Regions from separate parts of the uncultured Hymenobacter sp. genome, predicted to be linked through region 1. Evidence: riboswitches for the same ligand, from Rfam matches in the RefSeq annotation. Region 1 holds a riboswitch; each other region holds the start of a gene.

Region 1 (7,232 bases):
CCTGCTATTACTGCTGAACCGCCTGTCTAACTGCACTTGGCAAAGCAAAACGATGCCCTGTTCAGCGTCGGCACAGAGATACTTCGTTAAGCGGCTGCTAGGTCAAGCACAACGGCCCAAACAATCCAGTAGAATCCACTATCAATGGAAACCCAACCTCCTAATGCGTCTGGCCGCTGGCAAGCTGATCTGAACGACTTCTTCGCCACTGTAGACCGCGAAAATCAGGCGTTTAGCCGCAACCTTACCCGGCAGGGTACCTTTTACACCGAAGTGGCGCGTCCGGCCCTAGAAGCGGCGGCCGAAGCGCTGCGCCAACACGGCCGCACCTGCGAAACCGGCCTCGATCAAAGCCGAATCTACCTGATTGTACATCGGCCTGAAGGCCCCGTGGAGTTTCAGTATGCCGTGGTGGCTGAAGCCCGCATCGAAACCGTCACGCCCTACATCCATTGCTGGTTCGAGGAAAACGAGCTAGCCGCTAAAGCCGCCGATGCCGCCGGCCAGAAAGCAGCGGAAGACGACCAGGAAGAGCCAGAACAGGACGATGCGGCGGAAGGGGAGGACGGGGAAAAAGACGAAAAGAAAGACGACAAAAAGCCTGCCCGCACTAAAACTATCGAGCTACTTAGCACCTGGGCGGAAGGGCGCGAAATCGAGAGTGTAACGCGTGCGGAAATCCTGGCCGATTTCACCACCCACTACAAGGAAGCCGTGACGCAGCTACGCACGCACTTGCACACCACGCCGCAGTAGAGCGGCCCGAATTTTCAGCTGATGAGCCAGACCAAAACCTTGAAAAAGCCTGCGGGCAGCGTTGCCGCTAGCCACGGGGACAACCTGAAGTGGCTAATTGCGGTGACGGTGGCCATGGCAACCTTCATGGAAGTGCTGGATGATACCAGTGTATCGGTGGCACTATCGCAGATTGGGGGCAACCTAAGCGCCGCCGAAGACGAGGTAACGTGGGTGGTAACGGCCCAACTGGTGTCGAAGGCGGTGGTGCTACCGGTGGCCGGGTTTCTGGCTACGGTGGTGGGGCGCAAGCGCCTGTTCTCGATTTGTTTGCTGGCTTATGGTGCTACTTCGCTGCTGTGCGGCTTGTCGCCGACCATTGGGTTTCTGGTGTTTATGCGGGTGATACAGGGGCTGAGTGGCGGCATGCTTTCGCCCATGGCCCAGGCCATCCTCACCGATACGTTTCCGCCGGCGCAGCGCGGGCTGGCTTTTGCGGCCTATGGGGTGGCAACGGTGGTAGCGCCCACCGTAGGCCCCACGCTAGGCGGCTACCTCGTAGACAATGCCAGCTGGAACTGGGTGTTTTTCGTGAACGTGCCCGTGGCCATCGTAACGGCTTTTCTGGTGTCGATTCTAGTGAAAGATCCGCCGGCGCTGGTGAAAGAGAAAGCCGCCAAATGGGCTGGCGGGCTGAACGTGGACTATGTCGGGCTGGGTTTGCTGGCGGTAGGACTCAGCGCGCTACAATACGTATTGAGCCGGGGCGAGCGGGAAGAATGGTTCAGCTCGGGCGCCATCACAGTGTTGGCTGGGGTAGCGGCCATAGCTTTAGTAGCTGGAGTGATCTGGGAATGGCGTTCCAAAGACCCGGTCATTGACTTGAAACTGCTCAAGCACCGCAATTTCGCGGCGGCCGTGCTGGTTATGTTTTCCGTGGGCGCCGTGTTGTTTAGCAGTTCTACGCAGTTGCCCTTGTTTCTACAGAATCTGCTGGGGTACACGGCCATAAAGAGTGGCTTAGCCATTTCGCCGGGTGGGGCGGCAGTGCTCTTACTTATGCCCGTGGTGGGTGTGCTGGCCTCGAAGGTGCAAGCCCGCTGGATGATTCTGCTGGGGTTGATTATCAGTACGTTCGCGCTTTTCAATTATGCCGGTGTGCTTAGCTCCGATATCGACTTTGCGAGCGTGGCCAAGGCCCGGGTGTTTCAAAGCGTGGGATTGGCTTTCCTCTTCGTGCCGATTAGTGTGGCGGCCTACGTCGGGATAGCCAAAAACAAAACCAACCAGGCCGCAACCCTTATCAACCTAGCGCAGTCGTTGGGTGGTAGCTTCGGTATTGCCGCCATCACCACCCTGATTGCCCGCCGGGCGCAGTTCCACCAAAGCCGTATTATCGACAGCCTCACCTTCTCTAATCCCAACTACGAAGCGGGACTGCAAAACCTAGCTTCCACCCAAGCCGCCGCTGGAGGCAGCCTGGCCGAAGCAACCGAACGCGCTCAAGCTACCATTTACGGCGCCGTGCAGTTGCAAGCCAACATCTTGTCCTACATCGATTCCTTCTACTTGCTAGGGTTTGCCTGTTTGTTGTCAATACCCCTCGTGTTCCTGATGCGCGCCAACAAGCCTGGCCAAGATGGGCAGACGGAAGCGGCCGGGTAGGGGTTATTCAAAATCTATTTCGTGTTTGTTGGCTAGCGTTAGCTTGCTGGAGCAGTGCCGCCGCCGATTATTCTCAACTATAACTACGCATTTGGGAATGCGCGAAGGCCGGCCTTACCTTTGCGGCACCAATTCTTTACCGACGAAGGATTGTTTTTATACAGAGGCGCTGAGAGACAGGCTCCAAGACGCGCCGGCAACCCCCGCACCCCGCGGAACGGTGCCAACCGATGGTCAGCAGATTCACTGCCTGACGACTATATAAAAACAAGTTACCGTGCCTCACTCACTAAATACCCCGCTTTCTGTTGTTGCTGTTTCATTCGCCGGGCCTGCGGGCCGGGAGTGGGCTTGTTGTGGCGGGGGGTGTTGTTGCTGCTGAGCGGTAGATAACTGTGGCCATGGTGCCAGAGCTTGCCTTTGTGGAGGCGTAAAGCAGTAGCCAGCTACTACCTGCCCCCATTTTCATTGTTTCTTTTACTGGTCAGGGCCTAGCTGGCGGCGTATATCCGGGCGCTTTCCTGCGCTTACACTACCAGCTGCTTAGCGCATCCCCTAGGCTTTATTCAACGGGTAAACGCGGTATAGCGCGTGCCTACACAACTTTCTATGCTCAAAAAATCACTGGAGCTGCTGCGGTTAGAAGCTGCCGAAACGGGTTCCCACACACTGAAACGAAGCTTGAACGGCTTCAACCTGATTACGATTGGTATCGGGGTAATTATTGGGGCGGGCCTGTTCTCGCTCACCGGCATTGCCGCCGCCAACAACACCGGCCCGGCCGTTACACTCTCGTTTGTGGTGGCCGCTATTGGCTGCGCGTTTTCGGCCCTTTGCTACGCCGAGTTTGCTTCCATGGTGCCGGTTTCGGGGTCCGCCTATACCTACGCCTACGCTACAATGGGTGAGCTGTTTGCCTGGATAATCGGGTGGGATTTGGTGCTCGAATACTCGGTTGGGGCGGCCACGGTGGCTATTAGCTGGTCGCAATACCTAGTGAAGTTCCTGAGCAAGTACAACCTGCACATTCCGGCGCAGCTGGTGATGTCGCCTTTCGAAACGGCCACGTTGGCCGACGGTACGGCGGTGCATGGCTTCGTGAACGTGCCGGCCATGCTGATCGTGCTGGCTATAACGGCCATTATCATTCGGGGCACGTCGGGTTCGGCGTGGTTTAATGCGCTGGTGGTCACGCTGAAAGTGGCGGTGGTGCTGGTGTTTATTGCCTTGGGTTGGCAGTACATCGATCCGGCCAACTACCAGCCGTACATCCCGGAGAATACCGGCACGTTCGGGGAGTTTGGCCTGAGCGGGATTTTGCGCGGGGCGGGCGTTATCTTCTTCGTGTTTATTGGCTTCGACATTGTGGCCACTATGGCGCAGGAAACCAAGAATCCGCAGCGCAACATGCCCATTGGCATCATCGGCTCCCTGCTGATTTGCACGGTGCTGTTCGTACTCTTCGGGCACGTCATGACGGGTTTGGCCAACTACACCGAGTTCAAAAACAGCGCGGCGCCCGTGGCCATTGCCATCGAAAAAACCCCGTATGCCTGGCTGTCAGCCGCCGTTATTCTGGCTATTATCATCGGCTACACCTCGGTTATTCTGGTGGATTTGCTGGGGCAGAGCCGGGTGTTTTTCTCGATGGCCAAGGATGGTCTGCTGCCGCCGGTCTTCGGGCGCATTCACCCCACGTTCCGCACGCCGCTGCAATCCAATCTGCTGCTGGGCTTGTTTATTGCCCTGTTTGCAGGCTTCGTGCCAATTTCAGTGGTCGGTGAAATGACCAGCATTGGAACGCTGTTGGCCTTTGTGATGGTGTGCTTGGGCATTCTTATTATGCGCAAAAAAGAGCCGAACGCGCCGCGCGGTTTTCGTACGCCGTGGGTGCCCGTGGTGCCCATTCTCGGTATCCTTACTTGCCTGGTGATGATGGTATCGTTGCCGTGGGAAACGTGGTTGCGGCTGGCCGTTTGGCTGGCTATCGGCTTGGCTATTTACTACGGCTACGGCAAGAAGCACAGTAAGCTCCGACAGGAGCAGAATAGAGCATAAGCGCCAGCTTGTATAGCTTAGTACCATAACAACGCCCCGGTCCTCTAAGGCCGGGGCGTTGTCTTTACTCGTCACAAAGTACAGCGCAGAAACTGTCTGGTTGTAGAGACGCGACACTTCGCGTCTCGGCGTTGCTGAGGTTGTTCAACGCCGAGACGCGAAGTGTCGCGTCTCTACATTGTTCTTGCGGCCAGATAGTTTGTAACTCTACGTTTCCGTCTTACCTACATAAACACCTTTCGCAGCGCCCATAAGCTCCAGACTATCACCATTAAACCCACGCCCACGAACATCCCACGCACCGGAATGCGGCCGGCGAGGCGGGCAGCCAGGGGTGAGGCGGCCACGCCGCCCACAATCAGGCCCAAAATAATCTGCCAGTGCGAAATGCCCAGCGTAGCAAAGAACGTGACAGCGCTGGCAAACGTGACGAAGAACTCGGTGACACTCACCGACCCAATGACGTACTGCGGCGTGCGGCCGCCGGCAATGAGCGTGCTCGTCACGAGGGGCCCCCAGCCGCCGCCGCCAAACGAATCCAGAAAGCCGCCGGCTGCCGCCAGTATCCCTAGCTTCTTGTGCTTTTTGCGCGCGCCAGGTTTCGAGAAAGCCTTGGAAATGATGCGGATACCCAATAGCAGCAGGTACACCGCCAAGAAAGGCTTCACGTAGCGCGCATATTCCTCGCCGAACGTGGCCAACAAATAAGCGCCCGTAACAGCGCCCAAAATGCCCGGAATGAGTAGAACTTTGAACAGCTTTTTGTTGACGTTGCCGAAGCGGTAGTGATGGTAGCCGGAAGCGCCGCTGGCAAACATTTCGGCGGTGTGAATACTAGCGCTGACCGCGGCCGGTGAGATGTTCAAGCTCATCAAGCTAATTGCCGTCACCACGCCGTAGCCCATGCCGAGCAGTCCATCAATGAGTTGAGCGCCAAAACCGATGGCCACAAAAATGTAGAACGTATCGGCGTTGCTCGCTACTTCCCAGGCCTGCTGCCAAGTGACGTAGTAAGAAATAATATTGAGAACAATAATGCCCATAAACGCCAGCAGCGACATCGTCGCTCGCCGCCGCCACATGGCCGCCGCCGGCGACTCGTAGGCGGGCCCGCCGGTTAACTCGGCCGTCACGGCGTTCAGGGAGCGGACTTTGTGGGCAAAGTCGCCGCCTACTTTCTCCCGAATCGAGGACATGCGTTGCAGCACGTCGTTCAGCTCGTCGGGTAGGGCCGAGGATAGCATTTCGCGCAGCCGCTTGGCAATGGTCGGCGACTTACCGTTGGTGCTGATAGCAATTTTGAGGTCGCCTTTCTGCACGATAGAGCCTAGGTAAAAGTCGCAGGCGTCGGGCGTATCGGCCACGTTGCAAAGCAGCCGCTGCCGGGTAGCATCGGCCTTGACGGTCAAATTCAAGGCTTTATCGTCGGTGGCTACGACAACTAAATCGTGGCCCACAAGGTCGGTAATCTGGTAGGGGCCTTCACGCAACTGCACGGCTGGGTGGCGGGCGGCTAGCTCCCGCAACTCGGGCAGAAAGCGGGTAGCTACCACCGTCACGGCGGCGGCCGGACTGTTGTTCAGAATGGCCGCCAACTTCTCTAAGCCCACGTTGCCGCCCCCTACCAGCAGCACATGCAACTGCTCCAGCTTCAGAAAAATGGGAAACAGCCGGTTCTCGCCAGTTGGGGGCGGCTCGGACCGCGGCTGCGGAAGGTTATTATCAGAAAGAGGCATGGATGGTGTTTTGGAAGGCTAGGGTATTTGCTGGAAAGCGCCGCTGCGAGAGTGGGGGCAGTTATATGAAAAAAGAACATCGTGCTGAGTGGAGTCGAGACACAACGTTCTTTCTCGTATATATCATTACTGATGGAAGTCGAGTCCGTGCGTGGTGGCTTGCACGTAACCCCGGCGGATAGTGAAATCTCCAAACCGCTCCAAAGGCTGGCGGTTCGCGGCGTAGTCGGCAAAAATGGGTGCTAGTTCCTGCACAATACCGTCTTCATCCAGCATTTCTTTGTAGAGCTTGTTGAGCCGGTCACCGTTGAAGGCGGCCCCCAAATACAAGTTATAACGACCTACGGAACGGCCCACTAGCCCAATTTCACCTAAGTAAGGACGGGCGCAGCCATTGGGACAACCTGTAACTCGCAGCAAGATATCATCTTGGGTTAAATTATAGGTTTTCATACTTTCCTCCAATCGGGTAAGTAATTGGGGAAGATAGCGCTCGGCCTCCGCAAATGCTAACGAGCAGGTGTTCAACGCTACGCACGCCAACGCCCCGCGCCGTAGCCCCGACAGGTCGTTGCCGGCTACCACCACGCCGTGCTCCGCGAGCAACGCCTGAACGCTGAGGCGGTGGGCGGGCGCGACGTTGGCCAGAATCAGGTTTTGGTTGCCGGTGAGGCGGAAGTCGCCGGTATGGAAGCCGGCAATTTCGCGCAGCGCAGTTTTCAGGGTGTGGCCGGGTCGGTCGGCCACGCGGCCGCCTTCCACAAATAGCGTGAGGTGCTGCCCGCCATCGGGGCCGGTCGTCCACCCGAAGGCGTCGCCGGAGCTTTTGAACTCGTAGGCGCGGGCGGGTGCCAACTCATAGCCCAGCCGCTGGTTCAGTTCTTCCTGAAACACGTCGAGCCCCACCCGGTCAAGGGTGTACTTCAACCGCGAAAACTTGCGGTTTTCGCGGTTGCCCCAGTCGCGCTGAATGGTTACCACTTTCTCGCAGAGGTCCACTACTTGGTCGGCGGGCACAAACCCGATGACGTCGGCCAG
Region 2 (7,232 bases), on a different contig from region 1:
GTCTCGCGCTCTACCGAAGCCAAGGCGTTGGGAATAAAGATGGGCACGCCCTACTTTCAGGTTCGCCAGCTTATCAAGCAGCACCAAGTGCAGGTGTTTTCCTCGAACTACCCCCTATACGGCGACATGAGTTATCGGGTGATGAGCTACCTGGCGTCGGTGGTACCCGAGATAGAAATATACTCGATTGATGAGGCCTTTTTGGGGCTGCACAACATGGAACTCTGCCAGAAAAATCTGGAGGTATTCGCGCAGAAAATCCGGCAGCAAGTTCACAAGCGGACCCATATTCCTACGTGCATTGGTATTGCACCTACCAAAACCTTAGCCAAGCTCGCCAACTACTTAGCGAAAACAAACGCTACCTGCAAAGGCGTATTGGCTCTTGATTCCGAGGAGCGGCAATGGTGGGCGCTCGGGCAGATGCCGGTTGAGGAGGTGTGGGGCGTTGGCCGCCAATACGGTCAAAAGCTGCGCGCCATGGGTTTGATGACGGCCGCCGATTTGGCTTGCTGCTCGGAAGCCTGGGCCCGCAAGCACATGGGTGGGGTAGTAGGTGCCCGCTTGGTGCGGGAACTGCAAGGGAAACCCTGCCACCAACTACACCCGAGCGAAGACGGTACGCTGGCGCGAAAAAGCATTGCCTGTACCCGTAGTTTCGGCCGGCCCTTATCCAAGTTCGACGATCTGCTCGGGGCCGTAGCAGCTTTCACTTCCCGGGCCGCCGAGAAGCTGCGCGCGCAGGGTTCGGCAACGTATATTTTAACCGTTTTTATCGGCCAAAACCGGTTTGGCCCGACGCCCCCGCCGTATACCCATTCCGCCCAAATCACGCTACCGTCCGCTACCAGCAACACCAGTGACTTGGTGCGCGCTGCCCGCACCTTGCTCGGGCAGCTTTGGCAACCGGGGCTGGCCTACAAGAAAGCCGGCGTAATCCTCGATGGCCTGGAAGGGCACGGTCAGCCGCAGCTCAGCCTTTTCGAGCCGCTACCCGAAGTGCAGCGCCCGCAGTCGGCCGCTCTTATGCGCAAGCTCGACCAACTCAACCGCCGCTTCGGCCAAAACTGCGTTCAGGTAGCCACGGCGGTAGTTCCGAAAGGAGAGCCCGCGCCGTGGCTCGGGCACAAGCGCTTATGCAGCCCCGCCCGCACCACGTCCTGGAGCGAGCTATGGGAAATAGGGTAAAGGCAGATTTCGCAGTGGATTCAGTGTTTCTATGGTGTTTCCATCTAACCTTAAGCTTAGCATGGGACCGATCAAACAGCAACGCACGCAGCCGCGTGCCGTGCTTGGGTGCGAATTGCTAGCGAGTATAGTCTGGTTTGCATTTTCAGTGAGTGCCGCTTTACCTTTGCGGCATCAATTCTTCAAGCAAAAGAATTGTTTTTATACAGAGGCGTGGAGAGACAAGCTCGACGAAACGCCGGCAACCCCCAGATCATCTGGAACGGTGCCAACCGAAGGTCAGCGCAGCCAAGTCCTGACCCTATAAAACAAGTTGCCGTGAAACGCTTCATCAACACCGCCGCCTCTTCCGCTACCTTTTCTGCTTTACAGCATGGGTGTTGTTGCAGCACGTGTTGCTGAGCTATTCATAGGTGGGCGGTCCTGGGTAGCTAAAAGCGAAGGAACGCCCTTGCGTCAGCCACTTTCTGTTAACCTGGTTAATACCTCTGCCGCAGGGCAACCTCAGGTTTTTGGGTTTTAGAGTTTCATTGCTTTCTGACTGCGTAGCGGTGGCAGACCGCCTACTAACTCTAACGCCGCAACATGACATGCTTCCACTTCCTAGTTGGCGGGCTAGAAACTCGAGTTGATTTGGCTTGCAAAGCAGGTTAAATAATTTACTCCCGTATAAGTCGATAATACGTTGTTGTTTCTGGTGCAACCCTCTTCCTCATAGTTCTGTTGTTTGCGCGACTTCACTGCCTCGCGCTGTTCTCTCGATTTTCTGGTCTTTTATAACCCTCTTTTTCTCATGCCTGCCTCAACCAAGCCGATTGGCATCTACTACGAGCACCCCGAATGGTTCAAACCGCTGTTTGCCGAGCTAGACCGCCGTGGGCTGCCCTACGAAAAGATTGACGCCGCTCATCACCTTTTCAACCCCTCGGAAACCGAAAGCCGCTACGCGCTGGTAGTAAACCGCATGAGCTCTTCGGCTTACTTGCGCGGCCACGGCCAGGGTATTTTCCACACGGCGGGTTTTGCTACCCACCTAGAGCGGATTGGCACGCGCATCATCAATGGCTCGGTGGCTACCAGCATCGAAACCAACAAAGCCCGTCAACTCTCGCTGTTTGCTTCTTTAGGCCTGAAATACCCTAAATCGTTTGTGGTGAATCATGCCTCGCGCATCGCCGATGCAGCTCAGCAGCTGCAATTTCCGATTGTGGTGAAGGTGAATATTGGCGGCAGCGGGGCGGGCATTATTCGCTTCGATACGCTGAAAGGCGTGCAGGCGGCCGTAGAAGCCGGTCAAATCGACCTTGGCATCGACCAAACGGCGTTGGTGCAGGAGTATGTGACGCCCCGCGGCGGCAACATTCACCGGGTAGAAACCCTGAACGGTAAGTTTCTGTACGCCATGAAGGTGTACACCACCGGCGAAAGCTTCAACCTATGCCCCGCTGAAATCTGCCAGATTCCCGAAGAGCAGTCCGCCGAATTTTGCCTCACCGAAGCGCCCAAAAAAGGCATCCAAGTGGAAGCCTTCACGCCCCCGGCCGACGTAATTGAGGCCGTGGAGCGCATTGTGGCCGCCGCTAAAATCGACGTGGGTGGTATCGAGTACCTCATCGACGACCGCAACGGCGACGTACTGTTTTACGACATCAACGCGCTGTCCAACTTCGTGGCCGATGCCGTGAATGTGGTGGGTTTCGACCCCTACGCCCGCTTCGTAGATTACTTGGTAACTCAACTTCCTGTTGCTGCTCCGCAAGCTGTGAATGAATCGCAAATCGAAACGGCTGTAGTATAATGAGATACGGATATTGGATGCCCGTCTTCGGCGGGTGGCTGCGCAACGTCGAAGACGAAAACATGCGCGCCGATTGGGACTACGTCAAAACGCTGGCTCAGCGCAGTGAGGACCTCGGGTACGACCTCTCGCTCATCGCCGAGCTGAACCTCAACGATATCAAAGGCGAGGAAGCTCCTTCGCTGGATGCCTGGAGCACGGCTGCCGCCTTGGCCGCCGTCACCAAGAAAATCGAGTTGATGGTGGCTGTGCGGCCTACTTTTCACTCGCCGGCTTTGCTGGCCAAGCAGGCCGCCAACATCGACCACATCAGCGGCGGCCGGCTGTCGTTGAACGTGGTATCGTCGTGGTGGCAGGACGAGGCCAAGAAGTACGGCGTGCACTTCGAGCAGCACGACGACCGATATGCCCGCACCGCCGAATGGTTGCACGTAGTGGACAACCTTTGGAAGCAGGACCACTTCACCTTCGAAGGCAAGTTCTACAAGGTAACCGACTCCATTTTGCAGCCCAAGCCGGTGTCGCGCCCGCGGCCGTTTATTTACGCCGGTGGCGAATCGGAAGCCGCTAAAAACCTGATTGCTGCCCAGTGCGACGGCTACGTAATGCACGGCGACGAGCCCGAGGCCATCGGCCGCCGCATCCAGGACCTGAGTGAACGGCGCGAAAAGCTGGGCTTGCCACGCATGAAATTCGGGGTGGCCGCTTACTCCATTGTGCGCAACACCGAGCAGGAAGTGAAAAAGGAACTGGACCGTATCACCAACGTGCAAGGCTCGGCCGCCGGCTACAAAAACTATCAGCAGTGGCTAGCCGGCACGCAGCTCGAAAACCAGGTTTCCTTGCAAGACTACTCGGTATCGAACCGCGGCCTACGCTCTGGCCTGACGGGCACGCCCGACCAAGTAGCCGAGCGCATTGCCGCCTTCGAAGCGGTAGGCGTAGACTTGTTCTTGTTGCAGTGCAGTCCGCAGCTCGAAGAAATGGAACGCTTCTCGGAAGCCGTAATTCAAGTCCTGGCTTCATAAGACTTGGGCGAATTGCGGGGCAGATACAGGTCTGCCTCGCAATAGCTTAGGATTCAGTGTAAAAGCAAAACCCCGGAAAGCCCTGCGTAAGAAAGGGCTTTTCGGGGTTTTGTATATATAAGTGAGCCTCTTATTGGACTCGAACCAACGACCTGCTCATTACGAATGAGCTGCTCTACCAACTGAGCTAAAGAGGCATTTCCCGGCGGGCGTTTCCGTTAGGGGAAGCAAAGATAGACAGGATTTGAAAAACGACTACGTCTTAAAAACAAATTTTTCAAGACCTTACTTTCACTGTACAATCGGCTTCGTGGTCGCCAATTGCCATTTGTTGTACATATGAACCACCGTTTTCAAGTCGCGGGCGTGGTAGTGCTTGGTTTGGAGTTGGGCCGTCAGGGCTGAATGGTCCTTGAAAAACACTGCGGCATCTTTCGGGAAATTCCACCAATAGGTGTTGACGGGCAGGTTATGGCCTTTGCGCAGAAAATATTGACGCAACGAAGGTGCTCCATTGTGGCTGTCGTAGCGCTCATACAGCTGTACCGGACCGGCCATAACTTGCTTTAGTAGCAGCCATACGGTGTCGTTGGTAGTCTTTTCAATGAAAGTGTTGTCTTGGCCTGCAACTTTGGTGCGGTAAACAACCGGGTAGCCGAGTTGCACCGGACAAGCTACATAGCGCACGGTGTCTTTTGCGCTCATGTAGCCGTAAGCACGAACCTTTTCGGGAGAAAACTTAAGCAGTTGATTGGCTGCCAAGGGCACAAATTTCACTTCTCGTTGCTGCTCAATGGGTGAACTGAGGCGGATAGCTCCTGGTAGACTGTCGCCGGCAATTAAAATAACGTAGCCGGGAACCAGGCGTTGGGCCGTTGCCCTGCCGTCAAACCACAAGCTAACCGTTGCAATAGTCAGCAAGCGAAGCGTTGTGTCAGCAAGCATACTCTTGAAAGCAATAAGTGTGTATCTATATCTTACTAGCTGACTATAAGATACTAAAAAGCAACGCAAAAAAGACGGGGCAAGCCCACACAACCACTTGGTTTAGCTACTGGCAACCTCTAGAATCACATTGGCCCGATGGCTACAACCAAGGAAGCCACCGGGCCAATTGCCGACACGATACCAAGCATATTTGATGGTTGTTGGGCAGGATTCTTTCTTCCAGACAAGGAAGCTTAACTTAGACCGTGGCTGCACGGCGGCTGCCGCGCAAACCGTACCACATCACGTACAGATAGCACACAATTGGCAGCAGCATAGCCAGCCGCAAACCGCTGTTGTCGGCAATGAAGCCAAACAGCAAGGGCACCAGGGCCCCACCCACAATAGCTGTGCACAGCAAGCCCGAAGCTTCCTCGGTGTGGCGGCCCAAGCCGGCTACGGCCAGCGTGAAGATGGTTGGGTACATCAGCGAGTTCATCAAGCCCACGGCCAACAAGCTCCACATGGCTACGGCTCCCGAGGTGTTGATAGAAATCAGTACGAGTACCACCGCGCCTATAGCGTTGAAAGCAAGTAGCTTGGTAGGCGCAAACTTGTTGAGTAAGTAAGCACCGGCAAATCGGCCCACCATGGCTGCGCCCCAATACAAAGCCACTCGGTCGCCCGCCGTTTTGGGGTCTAGGCCCATCACATCAGGCAGCGCCAGGTAATTAACGATGTGCGAGCCAATAGCTACTTCAGCACCTACGTAAGCAAAGATGCCCACTACCCCGAGCACCAAGTGGCGGTAGTTCCAGGCCCGCGTCGAGCTGGCGCCTTCTGCTGTATCGGCTTCCGTAGCATGTTCAATTTGTGGCAGATTGATGCGGCTGAGCATCAAGCTAATCAGCAGGAGTACGGTGCCAATAACCAAGTACGGTATCTGCACGGCCGTGATGTCGATGGAAGCAGCGCTGGCGGCGTTGTCCAACTTCGGCAAGCGGCTCAAAATGAGGGCGCTGCCAAGCAGAGGCGCCAGGAAGGTGCCGAGCGAATTGAACGCCTGCGTGAGCGTGAGGCGCGCCGAAGCCGAGGCGGGCGGGCCCAGAATAGCCACGTACGGATTGGCCGCTACCTGCAAAATGGTGATACCGGAAGCCAGTACGAACAGCGCCCCCAGAAACAAGCCATACGCCCGCTGCGAAGCTGCCGGATAAAATAGATAAGCACCGGCGGCCGCTACCACAAACCCAATGAGCATGCCGCGCTTATAGCCCACCCGCGCCACCAGCTTACCCGCCGGAATACTTACCAGAAAATAAGCTCCAAAGAAACAGAGGTTAATTAGGTTGGCCTGGGCAAACGAGAGCTGGAAGATGGCCTTCAGGTAGGGAATCAGAATGTCGTTGAGACAGGTGATGAATCCCCACAGAAAGAAAAGAGTAGTGACGGCACTTAGCGCGGAAGTGTAGCGCTGCGAGCTAGCCGAAGAAGTGCCGACGGGCCGGTTGCTAAGGGTTGGGGTTGGGGCTGCCATGGATGGGGAAAGATGTGGGAAGGGAAGTGAGCCTGGTACCGAAGAGATAGGAAAAGCCGCGTCCAGCGGGTGGCACACGGCTTTTCTTGTTCTTCAGGATTGGAATATACGGTTAGTACCCTGGATTTTGCACCAAATTAGGATTCACGTCGCGCTCCGACTGGGGGATGGGGAGCACTACGTTGAAGTCTTGAATATTTTTGCCTTGGGCACGCATCACCGGAATCAGGGTATTTGTACGCTTCAGGTCGTACCAACGGTCATCTTCGAAGGCAAACTCGTACCGACGCTCCCGCAGCACCGCCGCTTTATAGGCCGTGACGTCGGTGATGGTTAAGTCTCGGGCCGAAGGTACCTCAATGGGCAAACCGAAGGCCCGACGACGCACCCGGTTCAAATAAGGCAAGCCCAGGGCCGGACCCGCTGCTTCGGCGTAAATCAGGTAGACGTCGGCCAGCCGTAGCACCGGAATGTTGAGCGGCGAATCGTACTGTAGCGGCGTCAGGTCTCTGCCCGTAAACCACTTCTTCACGTTGTAACCAAACGGCGAACCTGGTAAAGAGGCTGGCTGAACAATACGTGGGGTGCCGGGATATACATCACCGGGTTTCCAGATCGTCACGTCGCGGCGCAGGTCATTGGTTTCGTAGCCATCCACAAACTCTTTCTCAGGGATGTTGAAGCCGTAGCCGCCGGTGCGTACTGTGTTCAGTCCACGGGCCCCGAAAAAGCCGTTGCCAATAAAGCCCGGACC
Region 3 (7,232 bases), on a different contig from region 1:
GCCGCTCCATTTCCTGCGCCACATACACCATCTCGTCAAGGCTGGGCGTAATCAGGCCGCTTAGCCCGATAACATCGACTTGCTGCTTCACGGCTTCGTCCAGAATCCGCTCTAGCGGTACCATCACGCCCAAGTCCACAATGTCGAAATTGTTGCAGGCCAGCACCACCCCCACAATGTTTTTGCCGATGTCGTGCACGTCCCCTTTCACGGTGGCTAGCAGAATCTTGCCAGCCGTTTGGCGTTCCTGCCCGCGCTTGTCGGCCAGCAGATACGGCTCCAAGTAAGCTACGGCCTTCTTCATCACCCGCGCTGATTTTACCACCTGGGGCAGGAACATTTTGCCGGCGCCAAACAGGTCGCCCACCACATTCATGCCGGCCATCAGCGGACCTTCAATCACCTCCAACGGGCGGCTAACTTGCTGCCGCACTTCCTCGGTGTCCTGGTCGATGAACTCGGTGATACCACGCACCAAGGCGTGCTGTAGACGTTCCTGTACCGGCAAGCTGCGCCAGGCATCGGCTACTACTTCCACTTTGTCCTTCTGCTTTACCGTTTCGGCAAAGTCCACGAGGCGCTCCGTAGCATCGGGGCGGCGGTTGAGCAGCACGTCCTCACAGAGTTCAAGTAGGTCTTTAGGAACTTCATCGTACACGCCCAATTGGCTCGGGTTCACGATGCCCATATCGAGGCCGGCCCGGATGGCGTGGTAGAGGAACGCCGAGTGCATGGCTTCGCGCACGACGTCGTTGCCGCGGTACGAGAAACTGATGTTGCTGACGCCACCGCTGGTGAGGGCACCGGGCAGGTTCTGCTTGATCCAGCGGACGGCCTCGATGAAGTCCAGCGCGTAGTTGCGGTGTTCTTCCATACCGGTGCCTACGGTCAGGATATTCGGGTCGAAGATGATGTCCTCGGCCGGGAAACCGACTTCGTTTACCAGAATGTCGTAGCTGCGCTGGCAGATTTCAATACGCTTCTCATACGAGTCGGCCTGGCCGTTCTCATCGAAGGCCATGACCACCATAGCGGCGCCGTACTGGCGCACCGTGCGGGCGCGCTCTTTGAACACTTCCTCGCCTTCCTTCAGCGAAATCGAGTTGACAATGCTCTTGCCTTGCACGCACTTCAGGCCGGCTTCGAGCACACTCCACTTCGAGGAGTCTATCATCACCGGCACCCGCGAAATATCGGGCTCGGAGGCAATCAGGTTCAGGAAGGTGGTCATGGCCTGCTCGGAGTCCAGCATGCCTTCGTCCATGTTTACATCAATAATCTGAGCGCCGCCTTCTACTTGGTCGCGGGCCACTTGCAGGGCCTGCTCATAGGCGCCGGTCCGGATGAGGCGGGCAAACGCGCGGCTACCCGTCACGTTGCACCGCTCGCCCACGTTCACGAATAGGCTTTGCTCGGTGATGCCGAACGGCTCCAAGCCACTTAGGCGCGTGGCGGGCGTTACCTCCGGCAACGGCCGCGGCTCGTACTTGTCGGCCAGTTTGGCTAGTTCGGCAATGTGCTGCGGCGTGGTACCGCAGCAGCCACCCACCACCGTTACGAGGCGGTCGGAGAGGTAGCCTTCCACGACGCCTGCAAACTCCTGCGCCGACTCGTCGTAGCCGCCGAAAGCGTTGGGCAGGCCCGCATTGGGGTAAGCGGAAATATGCACGTCGGCAATGCGGCTTAGCTCTTTCACGTACACCTTGAGCTGGTCGGCTCCGAGGGCGCAGTTTAAACCCACGCTTAGCAGCGGCAAGTGGCGGATCGAGTTCCAGAAAGCTTCCACCGTCTGCCCCGACAGGGTACGGCCGGAAGCGTCGGTAATCGTTCCCGAAATCATGACGGGCACCACCCGGCCGCCTTCATCGAAGAATTTCTGCACTGCGTAAAGGGCCGCCTTGGCGTTGAGCGTATCGAAGATGGTTTCGATGAGCAAAGCATCGGAACCGCCATCAATGAGGCCGCGAACCTGCTCGTGGTAGGCCGTAGCCAACTCGTCGAACGTCACGGCCCGGAAACCGGGGCGGTTGACGTCGGGCGAAAGAGAGGCCGTGCGGTTGGTTGGTCCTACGGCGCCGGCTACGAAGCGAGGCTTGGCGGGGGTTTGCGCTGTAAACTCGTCGGCTGCTTCTTTGGCCAGGCGCGCCGATTCATAGTTCAGCTCATACACAATGTCTTCGAGCCCGTAGTCGGCCTGCGCAATGGTGGTACCACTGAACGTGTTGGTTTCCACCATGTCGGCTCCAGCCGCGAAATACTCGGCATGAATACCCTTGATGATATCGGGCCGGGTGAGGCTGAGCAGGTCGTTGTTGCCCCGCAGAGGCTTGGGGTGATTGGCAAAGCGGGTGCCCCGAAAGTCGGCCTCTTCCAGCGGATGCCGCTGAATCATGGTGCCCATGGCTCCGTCGAGCACAAGTACACGCTGTTGAAGGATGGCGTAAAGCGGGGAGTCGGGACAGTGCGTTTTCATAGGTTTCTCTTTACAGAATGCCGTCGTTGAACCAGCTCATCCAGAAAGAGAAAACTGCGGGCGCAGGTTCCGTACTTATCTTCTTTCGCCGCAGAAATAGGACGAAATGGGAGTTGGCACCTTGTTTTACTCAGGTTGCCAAGACGTCGTAGGGCCCAGTCCCTCGGTCTTTCTGGATAAGTGACTCAGCAAAGGTACTAGCCAAGTTGTCAGAAAGCAACAAGCCGACCTATGAGGATAGGTCGGCTTGTTTAAAATTCGGGCAGCGCTTTTCAAGAATTCAAGGAATAACGAATTAGCTTATCGGAATGCCCTTTAATCTTTCTTCACGCAGTTGGGAACGGACTTACCGTCTTTCTTTTTCATTTCATCCTTTTCGTATCCTTTCCAGCGAGGATCTTTACTTTTCGGAGGCTACTTTCTTCTTGGTCCTAATGTTTTCCGATTAAGTGAATACGACAGATTGGCCTACGTCCTGGGTTATCCGGCTACTCCTCGCTCGCTGGGGGTGGGCTGGCCCGCATCAGTTGCCCAAAGAATATGCTGTTGAGAAACAGCTTGTTGGTGCCGTACCAGAAAGCACGAAAGTTGGGATTATCCACCAGGGAAATAATTCGGCCGGCCCCCACGTCGGTAATATCCACTGCGGCGGTGCTGCGCAGCTTCAGCTCGTTGGCTTTGGAAATAAAGCCACTGGCCAGCGGACGGGCAGTATACATGAGTGGGTTGGAGTAGGGACCAGCGGAACGCTCCATAAAGACGGTATGGTCCCGGAACAGAAACACATCGGGACTGTCGTAGCCGTAGCCAAGCGGGTGCGTTAGGTCAAGGCGGGCGTGGAAGATGGCCCCCGTAATTTCCTGGGCGCTGGCCGTGTTGCGCATCCCCACGTACGGTCGTTGCGGCAACGGGCTAGCAGGTGCCGCCGGCGCGACTACAGCCCGGCCCGGCCTAGGCAAAACCGATGGAGCAGCGGTAGCGCTGGCCGGGGCAGTTGGGCTGGCGGCGCCGAGCACAGGCGCCGTTTCTGGGGCAGGCGGCGTGGGGGCCGGACTAGTAGCCTTGAACTTACTGGTTGATAAGCCGTTGTCGGCTAGCCATTTGGCGCCGCGGCCCAGTGCCAACAGGGTGTTGCCGCGCTGCACCCAGGCCCGCAACTTTTCGCGGGCCGCGGCCGATATCCCGGCATACGTGCCGTCGGAAGCCACCAGCACGGTGTAGCGGTCCAGGTTCACCCGGTCCAGGGTTTCAGGAGCTACTAGGCTGGGCGTCATGCCGAAGCGGTTATCCAGCAGGTGCCAGGCTTCGCCCACGTCGGTAGGACTCACGCCGGGCCCGGCCAGCAGCATAATTTCCGGCTTTTTCAGAGTTACCAAGTTCACGCTGCCCAGCTTCAGCCCCTGCGTCGACAAGCCCGTGGTGATGCCCACCACGTCGAGGCCGTTGGCTACGGCAACCTGCTGCATGAGGGTGTAGAGCGTATCGGCGGACATGGTTTGCAAACCCACCGGCACTAGAATGCTGCCGTAATCCATCTTCCGCTCTCCTACGTAAAAAGGTTCAGTCGCCACTTTCACGGTCAGCTTGCGGGCTAGCAGCGTGTTCAGCGCGCGCGGGGCGTAGTAGCCGTGCCAGCTGAAGGCGTAGGCATACGCGGACTTGTCGCCGAGCACCTGGCCCGTGGGGAAACTTACGCTGTCGAGGCGCGCACCCAGCAGCCGGCCCGCCGACGCCTTGGTTACGGCGGCCATGTTTAGGCCGAAGGCCCGGGGCAGCGTCCAGGCCGAGATGTCGTAGAAAATGCTGTCCTGAAACGTGCTGCGCTCCTCAAACATGGCCTGAATCAGGCGAAACTGCGGTTGGTCGGTGGGCACCACGTAGGCATTGGCGGGGCTGAAGGTGTAGCCGTTGAGCTTAATGGGCGTTTGGGGGCGGTACACCGCAATCTGGTGCTGCCGGATAATGCGGGCCAGCTCGTAGGCGCGGGCCGGGTCTTGGTCGGTCCCGAACAGATAGGCCCGCACGTTCTGGCCGCGGGCTTCGCGGACCGCCTTCTGGTAGAATTCGCGCTGGTAGTTCAACAAGTCTACCCGCAAGGCCTGCACCGCCTCAATAGACGACAACGTGGTAGCCACTTGGTTGCGGATGGTGAAAGGAAAGCGCAACACGCCATTCACGCTCTCCTGGGCGTGCCCGCGCGAACTGGCCTGCTCAAACAAAATGCCTACCGCGCCGTTCACGTCGGGGTAGGTCGAGCCCTTACCGTAATAGAAGTCGTCGTAGTTTTCCTCGGTGAAGTAGAGGGAGCCCATCTTGTCCAGCGCTTTGGCATGGTAAGCCCCGATTTTCTGGGTAAGCTCGAAGTTGCGGACCGGGGTGAGCGGATGCTTGCGCGAGGGTACGCCGGGCTGGAAAAAGAACGTGGAATTCGTGCCCATTTCGTGGTGGTCGGTGAGCAGGTTGGGTTTCCAGTCGTGAAACTGCCGGAGCCGGCCGCGCGACTCGGGGTGCTGGAGGGGCAGCCAGTCGCGGTTCAGGTCAAACCAGTAGTGATTGAATCGGCCGCCGGGCCAGACCTCGTTCTGCTCCAGATTGGCGGGGTCGGTTACCAGATTTGCGCTGCGGCGCGCGTTCACCCAGCCCGAGTGGCGGGTCAGGCCATCGGGGTTGATGCTAGGGTCAACCAATATCACCGTGTTGCGCAGCACTTCCTCGATGGCCGGGCCCTGCGCGGCGGCTAGGTAATACACCGCTAACAGCGAAGCGTTGCTGCCGCTGGGCTCGTTGCCGTGGACGCTGTAGCCCATCCAGAACACGGCCGGCATCTTACTCACGTCCAGCTGGTTGGAAACGGCAGGATCGGTTAATTTGTGGTGCTCAGCTTTGATCTGAGCGATGTTGCGTTGGTTTTCCGGGGCCGTAATAGTGAGCAGCAGCAACGGCCGGTGCTCGTGGGTGCGGGCGTATTCGGTAATACTGACCCGGTCAGAAGCCGCGTCTACGGCCCGCAGATAGGCTAGCAACTGGTCGTGGCTGATGTGCCATTCGCCCACCTCGTAGCCCAGCACGGCGGCCGGCGTCGGAATAGCGGGGTTGTAGGCTATAGCTTGGGGCAGGAAATAAGCCAGATTTGATTTGGTCTGGGCCTGGCCCGCGAGGGTTACCACAAACGCTAGCAACAAAGCGTAGTATTTCTTCATAAAACCAGTGAGTTTGCTTCCAGAGCCGAGTCCTATAGCTGCTCTGCGTTCTGGCAGCGCCTTAAAAATTAGGAAGTGAGCAACGAAAATGTTCTTGACAGAAACAGCCGGATAGGAGGCGCCAGCCTTATCAACTCTGTTGGCTGTAGCCGAATGGATTGCAATAATATTACAACATCTTACTGCATACATCCAATTCTCAAGTTTCCCATGGTTTCGCCCACCAGATTTAGAGCCTCTCCTAATAAGGTTTCTTTTTGTCCTTCTTCCGAGGCAGGAGAAATCCGAGTTAAACCGCTCACCGAAGTAACTCAGATTCCTTCTGCCTCGGAAGGACAGGTGCCTCCGCGTTACTGTTCCCGAAGCCTATATGGTTTGCCTAGCGGCCGTTTGCCATGGCAGACAGCAGCTGAACCAGAGTCGCGTGAAAAGCATTAACTAGTAGTTAGTGGCCCTCGAATTCTCTTCATTAAATTTTGTCAACTAAACCTACTGCACTTGCCCGCTCGTATTCTGTATCTTACGGCTTCGGGCTCTGCTTTTTCCTGAACTATAGGCATTTATTTATTCCTGAATCTTGCAGTTCCGAATTAGATATCCACTGTTAATATTGCTGCTGATCGGGGCTCAATTCGCTGAAGCGCAGCAGCTTTTGGTGCGAGGACGAGTTACGGAAGCCGCTACGCAGAAGCCCGTACCGTTTGCGTCCATTTTTGTACCCGGCACCACGGCGGGCACTACCGCCGACGCCGACGGTCGCTACCAGCTCAGCACGGCCCCGGCCGACACAGTGGTGGCCTCCGCCTTAGGCTTCGCGCCCATCAAGAAAGCGCTGAACCGACAGGCCGCCACGCAAACCCTTGACTTTGCGCTCGGCGCCGGAGCCGTATCGCTGAATGAAGTAGTGGTGCGCCCCACCGAAAATCCGGCGTACGCCATCATGCGTCGGGTGCAGCAGCACAAGCCCCAAAACGACAAGCAGCGCCTCGATGCCTTCGAGTTCGACAGCTACAACCGCACCGAAATCAGTATCAACAACTTGCCCGACCAAGTGGCGCGCCGCAAAGTGCTACGCCAGATAACCGCCGTAGCCGACAGCATCGGCTTGGAGCGCGGAACCGACGGTAAACCCATCGTGCCCATCTTCGCTTCCGAAATGCTGTCGCGCTACTACGCGCACCAGCGGCCGGTGCGGCGGCGAGAGGAAATCAAGCGCAACCAGATGCGCGGCATTGCGCCCCGCGAAGGCTCGGTGGTGTCCCAAATTATGGGGTCTTCTTTTCAGGACTGGGACTTCTACCCCAACTGGCAGCAGTTGCTGGGCAAAGACTTTATTTCTCCTATTGCCGACGGCTGGAAGTTCACGTACGAGTACGAGCTGCAAGATTCGGTGTACATCGGCCAGGACTTTTGCTACCAACTAGCCGTTACGCCGCGCCGCCCGCAGGACCTAGCTTTCACCGGCACCATCTGGATAACTACCAACTCCTACGCCCTGCGCCGCGTTGATTTACGGGTCAGCCCCGAAGCCAACCTCAACTTCGTGGACCAGGTGAAAG
Region 4 (7,232 bases), on a different contig from region 1:
GCGGCGGCTGCGCGGCAAAGCCTACAAGATGGGCAACGAACTGGTGCTGGCTTCCGCCGAGCTACGCGGCAACGGCTGGGGCTATTGGCTGCGGGCATCCCTTAGTACCGCCTTCGTCTGGACGGCCCGCTACCTGGTAATTGGCTGCTTGATTTCGGCCTTCATTGACGTCAGCTGGCCGGAATTCTGGCTGATTTTCGGCCGCAACCTCACCTATAAAGTTATTTTGCTGATTGCCATTACGCCCGGCGGCGCCGGTATTGCAGAAGGGGCGTTTCCTACCTTCTTCGGCAAGTTCATCGGCACTCCCACCATGACCAACTTCATGGTGCTGCTCTACCGCCTCGTGACCTACTATCTGTACCTGATACTAGGCGCCGTGTTTCTACCCCGCTGGATAGCCCGGATATTTGGTCCGCGCAAAGCGGCCGCCGTTATGCATTCGTAAGTCCTTTACGTCAACCGCCACGCACAAAAAAGTCCTTCTACCATGGTAGAAGGACTTTTTTGTTGTTAATGCAGTTCTAATTGCTGCACCTTTTGCTATTCTTTTTCGAGGCGCAGTTCGGCACCCTCAGGGCTCCTCAAGGTTAACTTATCATCCGTGAGTGTTACCACATCGAAGGAGTTACTTTGGGAGGCACCGTCGGGAGTCATGGCGATTTTTTTGCCGGCTTGGTCGAAAGTGTATTTGCCGTTTACAGCCCCCGCTGAAGAAGTCATATTGTATTGTCCGTTGGCGAAGAACGTGATGCGGTCATCTTCTTGCGCGTCGGTTTGCTTCACTTTGTCACCGGTAGCATCCAGCTCTTTATCTGTTTTCCAGATCTTGCTTTCGGCGCCGTACAACATGTTAACACCTTCTACTTTGCCTTCTTTGCTGCCGCAAGCAGAAGTGAATACTACCAGCAGCATTAGCAGGCTGGCTACATAACGAAAGGGAGAGGCCATCGTTTTCATGAGATGTGCAAATTGGTTGAAAGTGGGAGAGAGTACGATACCGCTCGTGCCAGGCCCAAGCGATACTGCGCTTCTTACGACGGGCTTCCGTAAGATGTTCAGCTCCTCTACTGTTGACTTTCGGAAGCTGAACTTCTTACCAGCTTCAGCGTATGATGCCTGACACCGTGGCCATCAATTGCATGAAGATGAGCTGCGTTCTGCTTTCACCTTAAACCAACGCACGACCATGGGATTATTTGATTTTCTCTCGAACGAAGGCGAAAAAAAGCCTGTAGAACCCGCTGCTAAGCCTGCTACCGGCGGTGCTACCGACTTCTTTGGCAATCCTGCTCAACAAACGCAGCCCGCAGCCGCACAAGGCCAGAGCTACACCGTTGTAAGTGGCGATTCGCTATCCAAAATCGCCAAGAACCACTACGGCGACGCCGCTAAGTGGCACCAAATCTACGATGCCAACAAGGCTACCATCGGCGCCAACCCCGACCATATCGAGGTAGGTCAAGTTTTGACCCTGCCACAGATCTAGGAAAAATTCTCTTAGAAATATTATAAAAGCCGCTCTGTAGTAGGAGAGGCTTTTTTTATGCCGCAAACCCAGACAAGCAATGCAGTGAATAAGGCTTTCGGAAGATCGGAAAGCAGAAAACTCGTCTATTGCAGATTGTCTACGCCTCACGAAAAGCAAGCTTATCGCCCTGATAATCAGCGATATTTAATACAAATAGATATAAATTTGGAGATAACAAATACAGCGAAAAAGAAAACAAAAAATATTTTTCGATTGTATTGCGAATATTAAATCCGGTTTTACATTTGCATCACCAACCCGGTACTCCCCGCTTACGGTGGGACAGTTTTCAGATTTATACAGAAGTGGCGAGAGAACAGGCTCCGTGACCCACTGGCAACCTTCGTTGAAGCGAAAGGTGCCAATTCCTGCCCGTTCCGACATTCATCGGCGGGAGAGATAAGTTGAGTACCATGAAAAACAACCTAGATTCCGCTTTTCTTTTCCTATCCGCTTGGCTCGCTTCAACGCGTGCTGGTTCGCTGATGGGTTTTCGTGTTTCGACTGTTGCCATTTCGGCCGCTCGAATGCGAATGCGCCGCTGTTGTAGCGCCCACTGTTGCTGTTGTTAACCACCTGACGGTTCCTGGCACCCTCCTCGCCCCTTAATGCCACTCAGTAGCACTGGTACGCCTTCGGCACCTGCGCTGCGTTCTGCCACCCCTGCGCCACTGCGCTTCGGTTGGGGAAGAGCACCCCCGCCACAATTATTTGTGGTTCATTTTCAGCTAGATACACTCTCTTTCTTCCTACATACACTTCTTAAATCAGTCGAATCATGTCTGCTCCAACCCATCATTTCGAGACGCTGCAACTTCACGCTGGTCAAGTGCCCGACCCCACTACCGGCTCACGCGCTGTTCCAATTCATCAGACCACTTCCTACGTGTTCAAGAACGCCGAGCACGGCGCCAACTTGTTTGCTTTAAAGGAGTTCGGCAACATTTATACGCGGCTGATGAACCCGACTACCGACGTGTTCGAGCAGCGTATTGCGGCCCTCGAAGGTGGCGTAGCAGCATTGGCCGTGTCGTCGGGGCAGGCGGCGCAGTTTATTGCCCTCAACAACATTTTGCAGGCCGGCGACAATTTCGTGAGTACGGCCCATTTGTATGGCGGCACTTACAACCAGTTCAAGGTAGCTTTCAAGCGCTTAGGCATTGAAGCCCGCTTCGCTGATGGCGACAAGCCAGAGAGCTTCGAGCCATTGATTGACGAGAAAACCAAGGCTATCTACCTGGAAACCATTGGCAACCCGAGCTTCAGCATTCCCGATTTCGAAAAGATTGCCGCTATTGCCGAGAAGCACGACTTGCCACTTATCGTTGACAACACGTTTGGCGCGGGTGGTTACCTGTTCCGGCCGCTAGAGCACGGGGCGCACATCGTAGTGGAATCGGCGACGAAGTGGATTGGCGGCCACGGCACTAGTATTGGCGGCGTGATTGTGGATGGTGGCAAGTACGACTTCGGCAACGGCAAGTTTCCGCAGTTCACGGAGCCGAGCGAAGGCTACCACGGCTTGATTTTCAATGATGTATTCGGCATAGGTGGCCCATTCGGCAACATCGCCTTTATTATCCGGGCCCGGGTAGAGGGCTTGCGCGACTTCGGTTCTTCGCAGAGCCCCTTCAACTCCTTCTTGCTGCTGCAAGGCCTCGAAACCCTAAGCTTGCGGGTGGAGCGCACCGTAGAAAACGCTTTGCGCGTAGCTACTTGGCTGGAACAGCACCCGCAAGTGGAAGCCGTAAATTATCCGGGCTTGAAGAGCAGCCCTTACAACGCACTGGCGCAGAAATACCTGAAGCGCGGGGCCGGCGGGGTTCTCACGTTCGCCATTAAAGGCAGCAAAGACACGGCCACTCAATTCATCGATAACCTGAAGCTGGTTAGCCATTTGGCCAACGTAGGCGACGCCAAAACGCTGATCATTCAGCCTTCGGCTACCACGCACCAGCAGCTATCAGAAGTGGAGCAGCGTGCCGCCGGCGTGACGCCTACGCTGCTGCGCCTCTCCGTGGGCATCGAGCATTTCGAAGACATTCAGGCCGACTTGCAGCAGGCATTTGACGCCGTACGCGACGCTGCACCTTTGCAGTCCGAGGCAACAAGTGGCGACGCACTGCCCGAGCAGGAAGTGGAACACGCTGCCGTGCTGGAAGTATAGGGAGAGGAACCAGCCCGGCCGGTCGTGAGAGGGGCGGCCGGGCTCTTCCAGCAAGCGCAGCACGTGGGTGGGGAAGCGGTTTTTTTGTGAGAGAGGGAGCCGCTATTCCTATCCCACACTAGCACGGGTTGAGCTGGTTTACTGGCTCAGCCCGTTGGCTGTTTGTAGCGGGGTATCAAATGTATAGCGCAAAACGAGCCACTTGATACTTGATAGAACAGAATGCCCGAGCAAGCTGGCGTCCGCGAAGCCGCCGCCTGAGAGATAGCAGTCATCTCTCATTACTTCATTACCAAACAAAATGCCTGAAAACCAAAGCTTACATCTGCCCGAATCTTTGACGCTGGAAAGCGGCCAAGAACTCGCGGGCGTGGAAGTAGCTTATTGCACTTTTGGCACGCTGAACGCCACCGGCGACAACGTGGTGTGGGTGTGCCACGCCCTCACGGCCAACGCCGATGTACTTAGCTGGTGGCCGGGCCTGTTCGGAACAGAGTGTCATTTCGACCCGGCCGACTGGTTTGTGGTGTGCGCCAACGTGCTTGGTTCTTGTTACGGCTCCACAAGCCCTCTTTCACTGGCTCCCGAAACCGGTGCTCCCCGCTATCAGCAGTTTCCGCTGCTTACCATCCGCGACTTGGTGGCGGCCCACGAAGCGTTGCGCCAACACTTAGGCTTAACGCAGATTCACACGCTGATTGGTGGCTCTCTGGGTGGCCAACAGGCATTGGAATGGGCTATTCAGCAGCCAACTGTGTTCGAGAACTTGGTGTTGCTGGCTACCAATGCGCAACATTCGCCTTGGGGTATTGCTTTCAATGAGGCGCAGCGGCTCGCTATTTTCGCCGACTCCACTTACCACCAAGCAACGCCTGACGGCGGAACAGCTGGTTTGCGGGCTGCCCGGGCCATAGCGCTGCTTAGCTACCGCAGCTACGGTGCCTACGGCGAAACCCAAGCAGAACCGACTGACGATAAAACAGACGACTTCCGCGCCAGCGCTTACCAGCAATACCAAGGCGACAAACTTGTGGCTCGCTTCAACGCCTACACCTACGTGGCACTTTCCAAAGCCATGGATTCGCACCACGTAGGGCGCGGACGCGGTGGTGTCGCGGCGGCTTTGCGCCGGGTACGGGCGCGGACGCTGGTGATAGGCATCACGTCTGATGTGTTGTTCCCGCCGGCGGAACAGCAACTCTTGGCCCGCCACATTCCGGGAGCCATGTATGCCGAAATGGATTCCCGCTTCGGCCACGACGGCTTCCTGATTGAAACGGCCCACATCACTCATTTCTTGGAACGCTTTCACGCTCTCAGCTTCGCGCATTAACAACGCTTCGAATACAGGAATACAGCAAGGAATATCATGCGCTGCGGAAGCTCCTCATGACGGGCGTATATCTATAGCTTTTTCATTGTTTTCTCATGAAACCAAACACCTCCCGTCGTACACAACCTGCCCGCCTGCTTTTCTTTGGCAGCTTGCTAGCACTGCTTCTGGTGTTAGCCGGATGTGGAGGAATTAGCAATGAGACCAAAAGTGCGCAGCCAGACATTATCCGTCTGGATTATGCCTACTACAACCCCTTGAGTTTGGTATTGAAACAGCAAGGCTGGCTGGAAAAGGATCTTGCCAAACAGAACATCAAAGTGGAATGGGTGCTCAGCCAGGGCAGCAACAAGGCCTTGGAGTTTCTTAATGGCAGCAGCATCGATTTCGGCTCCACGGCCGGCGCGGCCGCACTGATTGGCAAAGCCAATGGCAACCCGCTGAAAGCCATTTATATCTACTCGAAACCAGAATGGACGGCACTATGCACCGGCCCGAAATCCACTATCAAGTCGGTGGCGGACCTGAAAGGCAAGCGTGTGGCGGCTACCCGCGGCACCGATCCGTACATCTTTCTGCTACGCGCCCTCGACCAAGCCGGGCTGAGTGAAAAGGATATCGAGCTAATTCCGTTGCAACACCCCGATGGGCGGGCCGCCCTCGAGAAAGGCGACGTTGACGCCTGGGCTGGGCTGGATCCCCACATGGCTAAAGCCGAGTTGGAATCGGGGGCGCAACTTTTCTATCGCAACGCCGACTTCAATAGCTACGGCGTACTGAATGTGCGCGAGGAATTTGCCAAGCAAAATCCAGCCTTAGTCGACCAAGTGCTGGCTGCTTACGAAAAAGCGCGGCAGTGGGCGCTTCAGCACCCCGAGGAACTGAAGAAGACGCTGGCCACCGAGGCCAAGCTTAGCGAAGCCGTAGCGGTCAAGCAGCTAGAGCGCACCGACTTTTCCAACATCAGCTTCGGTCCGCAGCAGCGCAGCACCATTTCCGCCGCCGGCGACGTGCTCAAGAAAAGCGGCGCCATCGACCAGAATGTAGACATCAATCAAACCGTCAGCAACTTGATAGATACCCAGTTTGCCGACAAAATCACGCCAGCCAAGGTGAAAGCCACGGCGGCCCAATAAGCTTCAAGTCCCGTTTGTTGTTCTCTTCGGTCGGGACGACAAACCACTAACCACCGTTCATGTCTCAATCCTCATCTATTTCCGCTTCGGCGGCGAGTGTACCGGCGCCGGTTGCGGCTAGCACGCCAACGCGGCAAGTTGCCGCGTTGCGCACGCCCGGCCGTTGGGGCTGGCTACGCGGTGCGGTGCTGCCAGCGGTGTTGCTGGTTGTTTGGGAAGTGCTGGCGCGCGTGGGCGTTTTGCCACCCAATCTGCTGCCGGCGCCTTCGCGCGTGTTAGCTACCATCTGGCAAATGGCCCTGACGGGGGAACTGTGGGAGCATCTGGGCATTACGCTCTGGCGAGTGGCCCTTGGTTTCGTGTTAGGCGGGGCTTTGGCTACGGTGTTTGGAGCACTAACCGGCTACTCCCGCACGCTCAACCAACTGCTCGACCCGCTGCTGCAAGGCATTCGCAATATTCCGTCGTTGGCGTGGGTGCCGCTGTTCATTCTTTGGATGGGCATTTACGAAACCTCGAAGGTGGTTTTAATTGCCGTGGGCGTGTTTTTTCCGGTGTATCTCAACTTAATGAGCGGTATTCAGGGGGTGGACCGCAAGCTCGTGGAAGTGGGCCGGGTATATCGGCTATCCGGGTTACAACTGGTGCGGCGCATTTTCATGCCCGCTACGCTGCCCGCCTATTTTGTGGGACTGCGCAGCGGCTTAGGGCTCGGCTGGATGTTCGTGGTGGCGGCGGAAATCATGGGTGCCAACAAGGGCTTAGGGTTTCTGCTGGTTGATGGCCAAATGACCGGCCGGCCGCAAACCATTCTGGCTAGCATCTTACTGTTCGCTGTGCTCGGCCAGCTTACCGATGCTCTGCTTTCCCTGCTCAGCCGCCGTCTGCTCCGCTGGCAAGACACGCACCGGGTGAGTGGATAAATAGGTACGGTCTAGCGGTTAGGCGTGGCTTGTTGAATCATCAAGCGCGCTGCCGTTGCCACACCACTGATTGAAACCCAGCCAGATGTTTCGGCGCCTCGCCTAACACTCTTAAACACTGCTTCACGCCTTCGTTCTATGC

Evidence for each region. Region 1 has a riboswitch for S-adenosylmethionine ahead of ACFE7X_RS00550 (amino acid permease). Riboswitches for the same ligand answer to the same signal wherever they lie in the genome.
Region 2: another riboswitch for S-adenosylmethionine. It lies ahead of ACFE7X_RS03415 (RimK family alpha-L-glutamate ligase); the one in region 1 lies ahead of ACFE7X_RS00550 (amino acid permease).
Region 3: another riboswitch for S-adenosylmethionine. It lies ahead of metH (methionine synthase); the one in region 1 lies ahead of ACFE7X_RS00550 (amino acid permease).
Region 4: another riboswitch for S-adenosylmethionine. It lies ahead of ACFE7X_RS01750 (O-acetylhomoserine aminocarboxypropyltransferase/cysteine synthase family protein); the one in region 1 lies ahead of ACFE7X_RS00550 (amino acid permease).

The regions. Positions count from the first base shown of each region.
Region 1 covers NZ_CAXTBM010000001.1:148,941-156,172, forward strand. Annotated here, with positions in the region: gene ACFE7X_RS00540 (hypothetical protein) at 145-756, shown strand; gene ACFE7X_RS00545 (DHA2 family efflux MFS transporter permease subunit) at 778-2,400, shown strand; SAM riboswitch class I at 2,554-2,666, shown strand; gene ACFE7X_RS00550 (amino acid permease) at 3,010-4,458, shown strand; gene ACFE7X_RS00555 (TSUP family transporter) at 4,683-6,194, opposite strand; gene ACFE7X_RS00560 (NADPH-dependent assimilatory sulfite reductase hemoprotein subunit) at 6,321-7,232, opposite strand, start outside.
Region 2 covers NZ_CAXTBM010000005.1:75,921-83,152, forward strand. Annotated here, with positions in the region: gene ACFE7X_RS03410 (Y-family DNA polymerase) at 1-1,188, shown strand, start outside; SAM riboswitch class I at 1,387-1,498, shown strand; gene ACFE7X_RS03415 (RimK family alpha-L-glutamate ligase) at 1,982-2,986, shown strand; gene ACFE7X_RS03420 (LLM class flavin-dependent oxidoreductase) at 2,986-4,014, shown strand; tRNA gene ACFE7X_RS03425 (tRNA-Thr) at 4,139-4,211, opposite strand; gene ACFE7X_RS03430 (hypothetical protein) at 4,306-4,959, opposite strand; gene ACFE7X_RS03435 (sugar MFS transporter) at 5,201-6,478, opposite strand; gene ACFE7X_RS03440 (RagB/SusD family nutrient uptake outer membrane protein) at 6,591-7,232, opposite strand, start outside.
Region 3 covers NZ_CAXTBM010000029.1:39,339-46,570, reverse strand. Annotated here, with positions in the region: gene metH (methionine synthase) at 1-2,473, opposite strand, end outside; SAM riboswitch class I at 2,546-2,656, opposite strand; gene ACFE7X_RS13610 (M14 family metallopeptidase) at 2,962-5,673, opposite strand; gene ACFE7X_RS13605 (DUF5686 family protein) at 6,251-7,232, shown strand, end outside.
Region 4 covers NZ_CAXTBM010000002.1:199,737-206,968, reverse strand. Annotated here, with positions in the region: gene ACFE7X_RS01765 (YbhN family protein) at 1-448, shown strand, start outside; gene ACFE7X_RS01760 (lipocalin family protein) at 544-951, opposite strand; gene ACFE7X_RS01755 (LysM peptidoglycan-binding domain-containing protein) at 1,190-1,489, shown strand; SAM riboswitch class I at 1,824-1,937, shown strand; gene ACFE7X_RS01750 (O-acetylhomoserine aminocarboxypropyltransferase/cysteine synthase family protein) at 2,310-3,698, shown strand; gene metX (homoserine O-acetyltransferase) at 4,000-5,031, shown strand; gene ACFE7X_RS01740 (aliphatic sulfonate ABC transporter substrate-binding protein) at 5,127-6,167, shown strand; gene ACFE7X_RS01735 (ABC transporter permease) at 6,227-7,090, shown strand; gene ACFE7X_RS01730 (ABC transporter ATP-binding protein) at 7,229-7,232, shown strand, end outside.